2 regions of the Pseudoxanthomonas sp. Soil82 genome follow, and region 2 is predicted to be linked to the other one. Evidence: riboswitches for the same ligand, from Rfam matches in the RefSeq annotation. Region 2 holds a riboswitch; the other holds the start of a gene.
The links. Region 2 has a riboswitch for cobalamin ahead of ABKA19_RS01595 (ribonucleoside-diphosphate reductase subunit alpha). Riboswitches for the same ligand answer to the same signal wherever they lie in the genome.
Positions count from the first base shown of each region.

Region 1: it holds a riboswitch for cobalamin, as region 2 does, so the genes downstream of both, btuB (TonB-dependent vitamin B12 receptor) here and ABKA19_RS01595 (ribonucleoside-diphosphate reductase subunit alpha) in region 2, are expected to answer to the same signal.

Region 1 covers NZ_JBEAAK010000001.1:1,068,865-1,075,904, forward strand. The annotation lists gene fabB (beta-ketoacyl-ACP synthase I) at 1-413, opposite strand, end outside; gene fabA (3-hydroxyacyl-[acyl-carrier-protein] dehydratase FabA) at 416-931, opposite strand; gene dinB (DNA polymerase IV) at 1,323-2,420, shown strand; gene ABKA19_RS04825 (DUF2218 domain-containing protein) at 2,571-2,858, opposite strand; gene btuB (TonB-dependent vitamin B12 receptor) at 3,120-4,976, opposite strand; cobalamin riboswitch at 5,099-5,340, opposite strand; gene ABKA19_RS04835 (TfoX/Sxy family protein) at 5,454-5,846, opposite strand; gene msrC (free L-methionine (R)-S-oxide reductase MsrC) at 5,843-6,328, opposite strand; gene ABKA19_RS04845 (TMEM175 family protein) at 6,427-7,040, shown strand, end outside.
Region 2 covers NZ_JBEAAK010000001.1:360,420-367,459, reverse strand. The annotation lists gene ABKA19_RS01625 (EamA family transporter) at 1-439, opposite strand, end outside; gene ABKA19_RS01620 (alpha/beta hydrolase) at 584-1,249, shown strand; gene zapE (cell division protein ZapE) at 1,246-2,349, shown strand; gene ABKA19_RS01610 (hypothetical protein) at 2,359-2,583, opposite strand; gene ABKA19_RS01605 (DUF998 domain-containing protein) at 2,611-3,228, opposite strand; gene ABKA19_RS01600 (alpha/beta hydrolase) at 3,279-4,193, opposite strand; cobalamin riboswitch at 4,317-4,539, shown strand; gene ABKA19_RS01595 (ribonucleoside-diphosphate reductase subunit alpha) at 4,813-7,040, shown strand, end outside.

The sequences.
Region 1 (7,040 bases), 710 kb from region 2:
GAGCACATCGTGCGCGGCACCATGTACGGGCCGACCTTGCGCACGCCGCGCTCGCGCAGCAGGTCGGCGGTTTCGACCTGCCAGCGGCTGGAGCCGCCGCCGGAACCGGCGATCAGGCCCGTGCGTGGATGGCTGACCTTGGCCTCATCCAGGCCCGCGTCGGCGATCGCGTCGCGCATGGACACGTAGCTGTAGGCGGCCGCGTCGCTCATGAAGCGCTTGAGCTTGCGGTCGATGGCTGCGTCCAGGTCCAGCTCCACCGCGCCGCCGACCTGGCTGCGCAGGCCGCGCTCGGCGTGGTCGGGCAGGAAGCGGATGCCGGAGCGGCCTTCGCGCAGCGAGGCCGAAACCGTGTCGAGGTCGTTGCCCAGGCACGAAGCGATGCCCATGCCGGTGATGGCGATGCGGCGCATGCTCAGAAGTCCTCGGTCGAGGTGAACAGGCCCACGCGCAGGTCCTTGGCGGTGTAGATTTCGCGACCGTCGACCAGCATGCGCGCGTCGCCCTGGGCCATTACCAGCTTGCGGTTGATGACCCGGCTGATGTCGATCTCGTAGGTGACCAGCTTTGCCTTGGGCAGCACCTGGCCGGTGAACTTGACCTCGCCGCAGCCCAGCGCGCGGCCGCGGCCGGGCGCGCCCAGCCAGGTCAGGTAGAAGCCGACCAGCTGCCACATCGCGTCCAGGCCCAGGCAGCCGGGCATCACCGGGTCGCCGATGAAGTGGCACTGGAAGAACCACAGGTCCGGGCGGATGTCGAGTTCGGCGCGGATGAAGCCCTTGCCGTACTTGCCGCCGTCGTCGTTGATCTCGACGATGCGGTCGAACATCAGCATCGGGTCGGCGGGCAGGCGGGCGTCGCCGGAGGCGAACAGTTCACCGCGACCGCTGGCGACCAGCTGTTCGCGGGTGAACGAGGAAGCGCGAGTCATGGGGGATCCGGTGCGGAAAAGCACCGAATCGTGCCCGAGAAACCCTGTTTCAATCAAATGCTTGGACATACGCCGGCGTGTGTTCCCGGTGGCGGCGAGCAGCTTTGCGGGACGGGGTCCTCCGCGACGCCGCGTCGTCGACCCGCCGCTCGCCCCTTCGGCCCTGTACCGCAGGCGAAGCGCAGACCCCATCCCCGGCGATCCGGCTGCCGACCTTGGCGTCGCCGGCCAGCCGCGCGCCTGCGGGTGCTTCGAAGGAGCCGGGCTCGCCCGCGAACCGGCGCCAGCAGGGCGACGGCATCGTGTCCCGCGGGCGCGCGTGCTGCCGGCCACGGTCTCCTGCGCACGCAGGGGTCTCCTGCGGGCGCGCCAGGTCGCACAATGGGCAGGCATGATCGCCGAAACCCCGCCTGCGCCACGCAAGATCATCCATGTCGACATGGATGCGTTCTACGCCTCGGTGGAGCAGCGCGACGATCCCGCGCTGCGCGGGCGGCCGGTGGTCGTGGCCTGGCGCGGCGCCCGTTCGGTGGTGTGCGCGGCGTCCTACGAGGCGCGCCGATACGGCGTGCGCTCGGCGATGCCGGCCCTGCGCGCCGAGCGGCTGTGCCCGGATGCGGTGTTCGTGCCGCCGGATTTCGTGCGCTACAAGGCGGTGTCGCGCCAGGTGCGCGAGATCATGCTCGCCCACACCGACCTGGTCGAACCGCTTTCGCTGGACGAGGCCTACCTCGACGTGACCGCGCCGAAATCCCGGCTGGCCAGCGCCACCGCGGTGGCCGAGGCGATCCGCGCGCGGATCCGCGAGGAGACTTCGCTGACCGCCTCGGCCGGCGTGGCGCCGAACAAGTTCCTGGCCAAGATCGCCTCGGACTGGAACAAGCCCGATGGCCTGTTCGTGGTCCGCCCGCACCAGGTCGAGGCGTTCCTGACGCCGCTGCCGGTCGGGCGCATTCCGGGCGTGGGCAAGGTGATGCAGGGCAAGCTCGAGGCGCTTGGAATCGCCACCGTCGGCGACCTGCGCGCGCTGGCACTGGAAGAACTGCAGGGGCGCTTCGGCAGTTTCGGCGCCGCGCTGTACCGGCGTGCGCGCGGCATCGACGAACGCCCGGTCGAGCCGGACCAGCCGGTGCAGTCGGTCTCGGCCGAAGACACCTTCGCCCAGGACCTGCCGCTGGACGCGCTGGAGCCGGCGATCCGGCAACTGGCCGAGAAGACCTGGCAGGCGTCGCGCAAGACCGGACGGGTTGCGCGCACGGTGGTGCTCAAGCTCAAGACCGCGCAGTTCCGCATCCTGACCCGCAGCCTGACCCCGGACACGCCGCCGGATTCGGCGCAGGCGCTGGCCGGGATCGCACTGGCGCTGCGTGATCGCGTCGACCTGCCGCCATCGACGCGCTACCGGCTCGTCGGCGTCGGCCTGTCCGGGTTCCGGGACCCGGACGAGGCCGCACCGCAGGCCGACCTGTTCGACGCCGCGCTGTTGTAGGAGCCGATCCTTATCGGCGACCCGAGGCCGGCCGCAAGATAAGGCGTCGCCTGTCCGGTGGCGTCGGGTCGCCGATGAATCGGCTCCTACAGCAGGGCGTCGCGCTGCCTTGGGGGGGCGCCGGCACGGGGCCGCGTCCCGCATCCGCGATCACGCCTGCCAGTGGAATTCCAGCGTCTCGTCGCGGGCGAAGCGCTGCAGGTGCGATTCGACGACCTCGCGCAACCGCGCCATGCCGGCGCCGTCGTCGTGGACGAGCTTGATCAGCAGGGCGTCGCCGGCGACTTCGAAGTCCGCGCCGGCGGCTTCGGCGAAGGGGATGTGGGCGTGCGTGTCGCTGTCGCGGCGCACGTCGAACTTGTGTCGCCAGTGGTTGCTCAGGGTGCGCAGCAGGCGCGGCGCGTCGTTGGAGGCCACTAGGGCGCGGCTGGTCGGCATGGGTCGGGTATCCGTGGGGGACGGCCCGGCCAGTCTAGGCAACCTGCGGCGCGCGGCCGTGGCCACCGGCGGGATGATGCGTTCCCGGACCGCTGCGCCGGGGGGCGGCGCAGCGGTGGCGGCGTATGCGGCTGGGCAGGAGCCGGGGAGACCGGACATGCGTCCGTGGAGGAGCGCCCGCGATCCGCGCCCGCGGCCCGCAGGCGGGATCCCCGGTACTGGCGACGTCGCGTCGCCGGCAAGCCGGGCTCCTACGGGATTTCAGCCGCGCGGCTGCCAGCGCACGCTCAGCCCGTACTCGCGGCCGGGCTGGGCGTACCAGTCCACCAGCTGGTAGTCGCGGTCGAACAGGTTGGTCACCCGCGCCAGCACGGTCCAGTCGCTGCCCAACGCGTACTCGAAGCGCAGGTCCAGGGTCGCGTAGCCGCCCACGCGGACCAGGTTGGCTGCGTCGTCATAGCGGCTGCCGGCAGCGTTGAGCGTGGTGCCGAAGGCGAAATCGCCGAAGTCGCGGTCCAGGTCGATGCGGCCGGTGTCGCGCGCGCGCCGCGGCAGCAGGTTGCCGCGGTTGGCGCCTTCGGAGCGGTTGCGCGGATCGACGTGGCTGTACTGCGCGGCCAAGTCCCAGCCGGCCAGCGTCGTGCCCACGGTCAACTCGCCGCCACGCAGGCGCGCGGTGTCGATGTTGCCGGGCAGGAAAGTCGCCGAGTCGAAGCTGATCAGGTCGTCGACGCGGTTCTCGAACACGTCCAGCGTCCAGCGCCAGGCCTGCAGCTCCCCGGACAGGCCGATGTTGAGGCTCTTCGACTCTTCCGGCTGCAGTTCGGGGTTGCCGTAGTACGGGTAGTACAGGTCGTTGAAGCTCGGGGCGCGGAAGCCGGTGGAGTATCGGGTCGACAGCAGCATGCCGCCATCGAAGTGCCAGCCCCAACCGAGGTTGCCGGTGGTATGGCTGCCGAACTGCTCGTTGTCGTCGCTACGCAGGCCGGCCTGCAGCTGCTGCGCGCCGAAGCGGCCCTGGTACTCGGCGAACACGCCGGTGTTGTCGCGGCTGTCCACGTCGTAGGCGGTGCTGCCGGTGATGTGGTCATCCAGCCAGTCCACGCCGGCGGTCAGTGCCTGGCCTTCGCGCAGGATGAAGTCGCCCTGCAGCGCGGCCTGGTCGCGGCGGGTTTCCAGTCCGCCGACGAAGCCGGTGGCGCCATAGTCGTCCGAATCGTCATAGCTGCGGCCCACGGTGGCCTGGAGCGAACCTGCGGCCGACGGCGCGAAGCGCAGCTTGCCGGAGAACACCTGCTGGACGGTCTCGGAGTAGTTGGCCCAGCTGCCATCGTAGTGGTTGTAGCCTTCGGCGCGCAGTGCGCTGCCTTCCAGCGTCCAGGCATCACCGAGCTTGCCGCCGCCGCGCAGGCTGGCCGAGCGGTTGCGGTAGCCGTCGCGATCAGGCTCGTCGGCGAAGCAGCCGGCGCCCCAGCCGGCGGCGGTGCCCTCGCAGGCGTTGATGCCGTCGGTGCGCAGGAAGGCGACGTCGGCGCCGAACCAGCCGCGCTCGCCGCCCAGGCCCAGGCCGGCGCTGGCCTCGCGCAGGTGGTTGCTGCCGATGCCGGCCATCGCGCGCGGCTTCAGGCCGCCGGTGTCGCGGCGGGTGAAGATCTGGATCACGCCGCCGATCGCGTCGGCGCCGTAGAGGCTCGAATGCGGGCCGCGCACGATTTCGATCCGCTCGATCTGCTCGACCGGCAGGTCCTGCAGCGCGGGCAGGCCGGCGGTGGCCGAGCCGATGCGGACGCCGTCGACCAGGACCAGCAGCTGGTTGGAGCCGGCGCCGCGCAGGAACAGCGAGGTCTGCTTGCCCAGCCCGCCGGTGTTGGTCAGGTTGATGCCGGCGCGGCCGGCCAGCAGCTGCTGCAGCGAGGACGCCTGGCTGCGCTCGATCTCGGCGCGTCCGATCACCTGGGCCGGTGACAGGCTGTCGCGCAATGCGATCTGGGTCCGGGTCGCGGTGACCAGCACCTCGTCCAGGTCGGTGGCCGGGTCGGCGGCAAGGGCCGTGCCGGGGGCGAGCAGGGGCAGGGCCAGCGCCAGGGCGACGGCGGTGGTCAGCGGGCGGAACGTCATCGTGCAACTCCATGCGTGCGTGGCGCCGCACCCGGCGCCCGTGTGGGGAGTCGCGACAGGAGGATGCACGGGAGCGGACAGGCGCCAAGCGGCGTCGGCACGCCGCGACGCCCTCCGCATCGCAACCTGGGTCCTGCAAGGCCGGTCTCCGGGCTTGCGATCGGGAATCCGGCTTGGATTGCCGGATTCCAGCGGCGACGCCTTCCCGTGCAGGGCACAGTGGCGGATGTCGCGCGTTGCGGTCGCTTACCGTTGCGGGGGCAGCGCCGGCCTTGTCGAGGGTTCGCACCCGAAGACGCACCGGCTTCCCGTTTCAACCCTCCCCGCGTCCGCGCAGAGGGTCACCTTGCAGGCGGTGGATTGTATGCGATCGGCGTCGGCGCGCGGCGATGGCCCCCGACGGAGCCCTGCCGGCGGCGCCAGCGGCCGGAGGCGTGCGCCGCCACAGGCCTTGGCACGCAGGCGCGGATGCGCCGCTCAGGTGAAGCGGTTGCCGCCGTCGTCTTCGGCGGGGGGCGCTTCCGCGCCCGCGGCTGCTTCGGCGCCTTCGCCGTGGTCACCATAGAACGCGGTGGTCACCGGCCCGCCGACCGGGCGGCCACGAGGGGGCGGCAGGGCGGCGCTGGCGGTCTCCAGCTCGGCCAGCAACTGCTGCCGGCGCGGCTCGGGCACGTCGTGCCAATGGCAGTCCAGCAGCGCGCCTTCCAGCGCGTACAGCAGGTTGAGGCTGGGCTTGAAGCCGGCGCGCTTGACCTTGAGGAAGGCCTGCACGGCGCCCACCGCCACCAGGTCCTGCGCGCTGCGCAGGCCGACCTGGCGCAGCCAGGCCGCGCTCTTGGGTCCGATGTTGCGCAGCTCGGCGGTGCTCAACGCAGCGACTCGACGAAGGCGGCGGCGATCGCTTCCAGGCCTCGCTGGTCGTCGGCGTCGAAGCGGTCCGGCACCGGGCTGTCGAGGTCGAACACCCCGACCAGCCGGTCGCCGTCCAGCAGCGGCACCACCAGTTCCGAGCGCGAGGCGGAGTCGCAGGCGATATGCCCGGGGAAGGCGTGGACGTCGGCTACCCGCTGGGTCTGGCGACTGCTCGCGGCGGCACCGCACACGCCCTTGTCCAGCGGGATGCGGATGCACGCCGGCAGGCCCTGGAACGGCCCGACCACCAGCTCGGCGCCGTCGTAGAAATAGAAGCCGACCCAGTTCAATTGCGGGAGCGCATGAAACACCAGCGCCGACAGGTTGGCGGCGTTGGCGACCCGGTCGCGCTCGCCGTGCATCAGGCTGCGTGCCTGCTCGAGCAACTGTGCGTACTGGTCCGGCTTGCTGCCGGCCAGGGGGATGGCGGAAAAGGACATGCGGCCGATTCTACCCCCATGCCGGTCGAGGGCGCGGACGCCCGTCGCGGCGGCGCAATGCCGGATTTATGATTGCGCCCGATCACCAGGAGCGATGCATGGACCAACAGGCCACGCCCCCCGCCGGATGGCGCGGAGGAGGCGCCACGCGGCTGGAGGCGTTCGTCGATGCCGCCTTCGCCTTCGCCGTGACCCTGCTGGTGATTTCGGCCGACCGGGTCCCCGACAGCGTGCGCGCGCTGGTGCTGGCGCTCAAGCAGGTCCCCGCGTTCGCCGCCGGCTTCGCGCTGCTGGCGCTGTTCTGGTATGCGCACGTGCGCTGGAGCCGCCACTACCGCCTCGACGGCATGCTGGCCACGCTGCTGAGCCTGCTGCTGGTGTTCCTGGTGCTGGTGTACGTCTATCCGCTGCGCCTGTTGCTGGGTACCTTCTTCGCCTGGATCACCGCCGGCTGGTTGCCGATGCCGCTGTCCGACGTCGCCGGCGCGCCCCAGATCGCGTTCGTGTTCGTGTTCTACGGGCTGGCCTTCGCCTCGATGTCGGCGTGCATGGGCGGGTTGTACCTGCTGGCCTGGCGCCGGCGCCGGCAGCTGGCGCTGGATGCGGACCGGGCCGCCGACGCGATGGGCGAAGTCGCCGCGTACGGTTACTTCTGCGCGGTCGGCATGCTCTCGGCACTGGTGGCCATCGGCCTGCCGGAGGATGCGGTGCC
Region 2 (7,040 bases):
GGATCCAGGCGCGCGGGCCGGCCTCGCCCTGCACCGGGCGCGCGAGGATGCCGGCGACCGCGAGCAGCCCCAGCGCCAGTCCGGCCAGCTTCATCGGCCCGGCCTGTTCGCCGAAGAACAGGAACGCCGCCGCCAGCGAGAGCAGCAGCGACAGGCGCTGGGCGATGTCGGTGCGGACGATGCCGGCCAGCCGCACCGATGCGGCCAGCACCAGGAACAGCGTGGGCAGCACCAGCGCGAGGGCCAGCAGCTCGATCCACGGCGCGCCGGGCTGGCGCAGCGCCGCCGGAGGCGGCTGCAGCAGCCAGGCGCACAGCAGCGCGGCGGCCAGGTAGTTCCAGGTCACCATCTGCGCCACGTCCCAGCCGCGGCGCGGTGCCAGCTTGAGCAGCACCGAGACCAGCACGCTGCAGGCCACGCTGAGCAGGATGAAATGCATGGGAATCCGCGCCGGAGGAAGCCGCGGATTGTAGAGCGGGGCCCGCCCCGCTGCTCCCGCTGATCGAAGCCGGTGCCGGGGTTCCACGCCAGCGCCAGAGCCAGAGCCAGAGCAGCGGGGCAGGCCCCGCTCTACAATGCACGGATGACACAGCCCGCATTCCCCAGCGAGTCCACCACGCTGCTGCTCGACGGCCCCGCCGGTGCGCTCGAGGTCGCCATCGACTTCCCGGAGCCCGCCGACGCCCGTCCGCTGCTGGCCGTGGTCTGCCATCCGCTGCCGACCGAAGGCGGCACCATGCACAACAAGGTCGTGACCATGGTCGCCCGCGCGCTGCGCGAACTCGGCGCGACCACGGTGCGCTTCAACTTCCGCGGCACCGGCGGCTCGGCCGGCGCATTCGACCATGGCAAGGGCGAGCGCGAGGACCTGCGCGCGGTGGTGGAGTGGGCGCGGGCGGGGCACCCGGGCCACGCACTGTGGCTGGCGGGTTTCAGCTTCGGCGCCTATGTCAGCCTGTCCGCCGCCGCCGCGCTGCGGCCGGATGCGCTGATCTCGATCGCGCCGCCGGTCGCCGGCCGCGGCTGGGAGTTCGACGACATCGAGATTCCCGAGGTGCCGTGGCTGGTCGTGCAGGGTGATGCCGACGAGATCGTCGACGCGCAATCGGTCTACGACTGGGTCGACTCGCTGCCGCGCAAGCCGCAGCTGGTGCGCATGGTCGACACCAGCCACTTCTTCCATCGCAAGCTGATCGACCTGCGCGGCGCCATCCAGCACGAAGTGAAGGCGTGGCTGCCGCCGGCATGAGCCAGGCCGACGCGGTCCGCACGCCCTCGCAGGCCTACGCCGACGGCGCCGCCGCCGGGCGCTGGCGCGACGATCCGGCGCAGCACCCGGCGCTGCGGGAACTCGATCGCGTCCAGCGCGAGCTGCTGGCGGCCACGCCGACCGGCTGGCGGGCGCGGCTGGGGCTGGGCGGACGCCCGGCGCCGGTAAAGGGGTTGTACCTGTGGGGCGGCGTTGGCCGCGGCAAGACCTTCCTGGTCGACCTGTTCTACGAAGGCCTGCCGCTGGAGCAGAAGCGGCGCACGCATTTCCACCGGTTCATGCGCGGCGTGCACGAGCAGTTGCGCGAACACGCCGGGCAGTCCGATCCGCTGGCGAAGATCGCGCGCGAATGGCGCGAACGGCTGCGCGTGCTGGTGCTGGACGAGTTCTTCGTCACCGACATCGGCGACGCCATGCTGCTGGGCCGGCTGCTGGAGCGGCTGTTCGCCGAGGGCGTGACCCTGGTAACCACCTCCAACACCGCGCCGCAGAACCTGTATCGCGACGGCCTGCAGCGCGAGCGCTTCCTGCCGGCGATCGCCCAGCTGCGCGAACACTGCGTGGAGCTGGCCGCCGACGGCCGCGAGGACTACCGACTGCGCGCGCTGACCCGCTCGCCGGTGTACCGCACGCCGCTGGACGCCGGCAGCGAGGCCTGGCTGGCCGAGCGCTGGCAGGCGCTGGCCTCCGGTGCGCCGGCGCGCGACGGCAGCATCCGGATCGAGGGCCGTCGCATCGGCGTGCGCGGCCGCGGCCATGGCGCGGCCTGGTTCGACTTCACCGAGCTGTGCGAGGGACCACGCTCGACCGACGACTACATCGAGATCGCGCGCGAGTTCCAGATCGTGCTGCTCGGCGGCATCCCGCGCTTCGATGCGAACAGCGAGGATGCCGCGCGCCGCTTCGTCAACCTGGTCGACGAGTTCTACGACCGCCAGGTGACCCTGGTGTGCACCGCCGCCGCGCCGCCGGTGGCGCTGTACGAGGGCAAGCGCCTGGCCGGTGCGTTCGAACGCACCGCCTCGCGGCTGATCGAGATGCAGAGCGCGGAGTACCTGGCGCGCACGCACCGCGGCTGAGGCGGCGCGTCAGGGCAACGGACCCAGCCACCCGGTGATGACCGGATGCCGCGCACGGACCGCCGCGACCAGCAGGTCCAGCGCCAGCAGCGCGATGAGCCCCGCCCCGAGCCGCATCAGGCCGTCCCCGGCGATGGTCGCCACGTGCAAGGCGCTGGCGGCGAACGCCAGGCCGAGCACCAGCGCCAGCACGCGGCCCGCGGTTCGAAGCGTTCCCCGGGATGGCGGTGTCATGCGCGGCTCCATGTGGGCAGGGCGGGATCAGCGCCGCGGCGCGCGCCGCAGGTGCCATCCCGCCAGTCCCAGCCACGCCAGGTAGAGCGCGATCACGACCTTCTGCGATCCGCCCCGCGGCAGCGCCTTCCACAGCGCATGCAGCCACAGGCCGGCGAACGCCAGCGCGGCCAGGACCAGCAGCGGCCGGGCGACCGCACGCCAGTGCGGGTCGCGGTGCAGCGAGGCGGACTGCAAGAGCATCGCCGTGCCGACCAGCAGGAAGGCGGCAATCGCCGACACGCCATGGATGAACGCGCCGGCATCGCTGGCCGGGTACCCGGGACTGGCGCCGGGCCAGGTCGCGGTGACGGCGAGCGCCAGACCGCCCCCGACCAGCAGCACCGGCACCAGCGTGTAGCGCGCGGCGGGCACCAGCGAGCGTTGCAGGGCGGCGGCGAGCAGGACGGTCGCCATCGCCAGCCCGTAATAGGCCGCCTGCAGCCACGCACTGCCCGGACCGGCCAGGTAGAAGCTCAGCGGCGCCTGCCACCAGTCGTACTCCACGCGCACGGCCTGCACCCCGACGGCGCTGGCGCAGAACACCAGGACCAGGCCGAGGACGAGCGTGCCGAGGCGGGCGGGAGTCGAGGGTGGCGCGGACATGGGCGCAGTGTGGCCGATGCCGGCGCGCCGGGGGAGCGGAGACGCCGCGCTCAGCGCACCAGCGCGTCCAGCCAGCGGTCGACCGCGGCCGTGTAGTCCGAGGGCAGGCCTAGCTCGCGGTTGACCTGGCCGTGCGACAGCGCCTGCGGAAGCACCCGGACGGCCACGCCCAGGGTCGTGGCCCTGGCCTGGAAGGCCTGCGCCTGCGGGCAGGCGTCGTTGCGGCGGGTCGAACACACCACCAGCATGGACACGGCCTGCGCGGTGAGCTGGTGCTGCGGCGAGGCGGCGACCCAGTCGTCCGGATCGGGTCCGAACGCACGGTGGTACAGCGGCGGCAGGCGCGGGCGCCGCATCATGTCCGGCACATCCAGCACACCGCTGTCGAGCGAGACTACGCCGAGCGGCGGCGAGGCCCCGGCCTCGCTCCACAGCGATGGCGAAGCGCCCACCAGTGCGGCCAGGTGGGCGCCGGCCGAGTGCCCCATCAGCACCACGCGCGAGGGGTCGGCGCCCCAGTCCGGCGCGAGCCGCTGCACCCGGGCCAGCGCGCGCGCGACGTCGCGGGCCTGGTCGAGCGGCGCGGTGTCCGGGCGCATGCGGTAGTTGGTCGACACCAGCGCATACCCCTCCGGCAGCCACTTGCCGGCCTTGCCCTCGACCAGGCCGGGATTGTCCTTGTTGCCGTTGGCCCAGCCGCCGCCGTGCACGAGCAGGATCACCGGCGCGTCCCGCAGCGGTTGCGCCGGCAGGTAGGCGTCGAAGCGTTGCCTGGGATCGTCGCCGTAGGGGATGTCTCCCAGCACCCGGGCGCCGGTGGGCAGGTTGGGCGGTTGCGTGGCCGGTTCGCGGGAGGCCTGGCGCGCCTGCTGCAGGGGCTCCCGCCAGCCCTGGGCGGACGCATCGCCAGCTCCCAAAACAACGACAAACAGGGCGGCGGACAGGCGCGCGAGGATGTTCGGCATGGCTCCAGCTCCGTTCGGGGACACGCTGGGAAACGCGGTGGACAGGCCCGGGTTGACCGTCGCCGGCGCCGGATGTAAAGCATGGTCGACACCACATCGCGTATTGACGGGCTGGCGGTCCCACAATATCTTGTGGTTGTCGGTTCCGGCGGCCCGCTCGCCACCGGATCAAAAGGGAAGCCGGTGACGCGCCTCGCGCCAGTCCGGCACTGCCCCGCAGCGGTAATTGGGAACGAACCCGCCATCGAGCACTGGGGCCTGGCCCCGGGAAGCGGCGGAAGTAGGAGGACGGCCCCGGCCCTCCACGCCCATGAGTCCGAAGACCTGCCGACAGCCGCGCGATGCACACCGCGCGGTGCCGGCCGCGGAGTCTCCGGGGGGAGATGGCTGGCGACGCAGGGCCAGTCCGCAGTCCGCCTGCCGGTTCTCGCCTCCTGCGACGCCGCTTTTCCATCCTCCGGATCCACCGGCCATCCGCTGCCCCGCGAGGGATGGGGCCGCCGCGTGCGCCACGCATGGAGGAGCAACCGTGAGCCAGACCGATACCGCCGTCGCCGGCGCCGCCGCCGCGTCCCCGGACGACGCATTCCAGCTGACCCCGCCGCCGACGGCCACCGCGATGAGCGTGACCAAGCGCAACGGCGGCCGCGAGCCGGTGGACCTGAACAAGATCGTGCGCGCGGTGCAGCGCAGCTGCGAGGGCCTGCATGCGGTCGACCCGATGCGGGTGGCCACGCGCACCATCTCCGGCCTGTACGACGGCGCCAGTACCCGCGAACTGGACGAACTGTCGATCCGCACCGCCGCGCTGCTCACCGGCGAGGAGCCCGAGTACAGCCGCCTGGCCGCGCGCCTGCTGGCCGCCTACATCGCCAAGGAGGTCACCGGCCAGGAGATCCATGCGTTCTCGCAGTCGGTGGCCCGTGGCCACGAGGTCGGGCTGATCAACGACCGCCTCCTCGGCTTCGTCCAGACCAACGCGCGCAAGCTCAACGACGCGCTCGACCCCTCCCTGGACCTGGGCTTCGACTACTTCGGCCTGCGCACGCTCTATGACCGCTACCTGCTGCGCCATCCGCACACGCGCAAGGTGATCGAGACCCCGCAGCAGTTCTTCCTGCGCATCTCCTGTGCGCTGAGCGAGGACGTGCCCGAGGCGCTGGCGCTGTACCGGCGCATGGGCCAGCTCGACTACCTGCCGTCCTCGCCGACGCTGTTCAACAGCGGCACCACCCACGAGCAGCTGTCCTCGTGCTTCCTGCTCGATTCGCCGCAGGACACGCTGGAGTCGATCTACGCCAGGTACGGCGACATCGCCCAGCTGTCCAAGTTCAGCGGCGGCATCGGCGTCAGCTACAGCCGGGTGCGCTCGCGCGGCTCGCTGATCCGCTCCACCAACGGCCACAGCAACGGCATCGTGCCGTGGCTGAAGACGCTCGACTCCTCGGTCGCGGCGGTCAACCAGGGCGGAAAGCGCAAGGGCGCCGCCTGCGTCTACCTGGAAACCTGGCACGCGGACATCGAGGATTTCCTCGAGCTGCGCGACAACACTGGCGACGAGGCCCGGCGCACCCACAACCTCAACCTGGCCAACTGGGTGCCGGACCTGTTCATGCAGCGGGTGGAGGCCGACCAGGAATGGTCGCTGTTCGACCCGCGCGTGGTGCCGGAGCTGGTCGACCTGTACGGCGAGGACTTCGAGCAGGCCTACCTGCAGGCCGAGGCGCAGGGCAAGGCGGTCAGGACGTTGCCGGCACGCAAGCTCTATGCACGGATGATGCGCACCCTGGCCGAGACCGGCAACGGCTGGATGACCTTCAAGGACAAGTGCAACCGCGCCAGCAACCAGACCCTGCGCAGCGGCAACGTGATCCACCTGTCCAACCTGTGCACCGAGATCCTGGAGGTCACTTCGGCCGAAGAAACCGCGGTGTGCAACCTGGGTTCGATCAACCTGGCCAACCACTTCGACGACGACGGCCCCGCCGGCACCGGCACGTTCGACTTCGACAAGCTGGCCGAGACCGTGCGCCTGGCCGTGCGCCAGCTCGACCGGGTGATCGACCTGAACTTCTACCCGATCGAGACCGCGCGCCGCGGCAACCTGCGCTGGCGGCCGGTCGGGCTGGGCTGCATGGGCCTGCAGGACGTGTTCTTCCGCCTGCGCCTGCCGTTCGACAGCGAGCAGGCCCGGGCGCTGTCGGCGAAGATCGCAGAGACCATCTACTTCCATGCGCTGGAAACCTCGGTCGAACTGGCGCAGGAGCGCGGCCGGCATCCGTCGTTCGCCGATACGCGGGCGGCGAACGGCGAGTTGCAGTTCGACGCCTGGGGCGTGGTGCCGGAGGACGTGGAGCGCTGGGACGCGCTGCGCGAGCGCATCCGCGAGCACGGCCTGCGCAACTCGCTGCTGGTCGCCATCGCCCCGACCGCCACCATCGCCTCGATCGCCGGCTGCTACGAGTGCGTCGAGCCGCAGGTGTCGAACCTGTTCAAGCGCGAGACGCTGTCGGGCGACTTCCTGCAGGTCAACCGCTACCTGGTCGCCGAGCTGAAGAAGCTCGGGCTGTGGACCGACGAGGTGCGCGACGCGATCAAGCTGGCCGAGGGCTCGATCCAGGGCGTGGCGCAGATCCCCGAAGCGCTGCGCCAGGTCTACCGCACCGCCTGGGAGCTGCCGATGCGCGCGCTGATCGACATGGCCGCCGGCCGCGGCGCGTTCATCGACCAGTCCGCCTCGCTCAACCTGTTCATGGAAAGCCCGAACATCGGCGCGATGTCGTCGATGTACATGTACGCCTGGAAGCAGGGCATCAAGACCACCTACTACCTGCGCTCGCGGCCGGC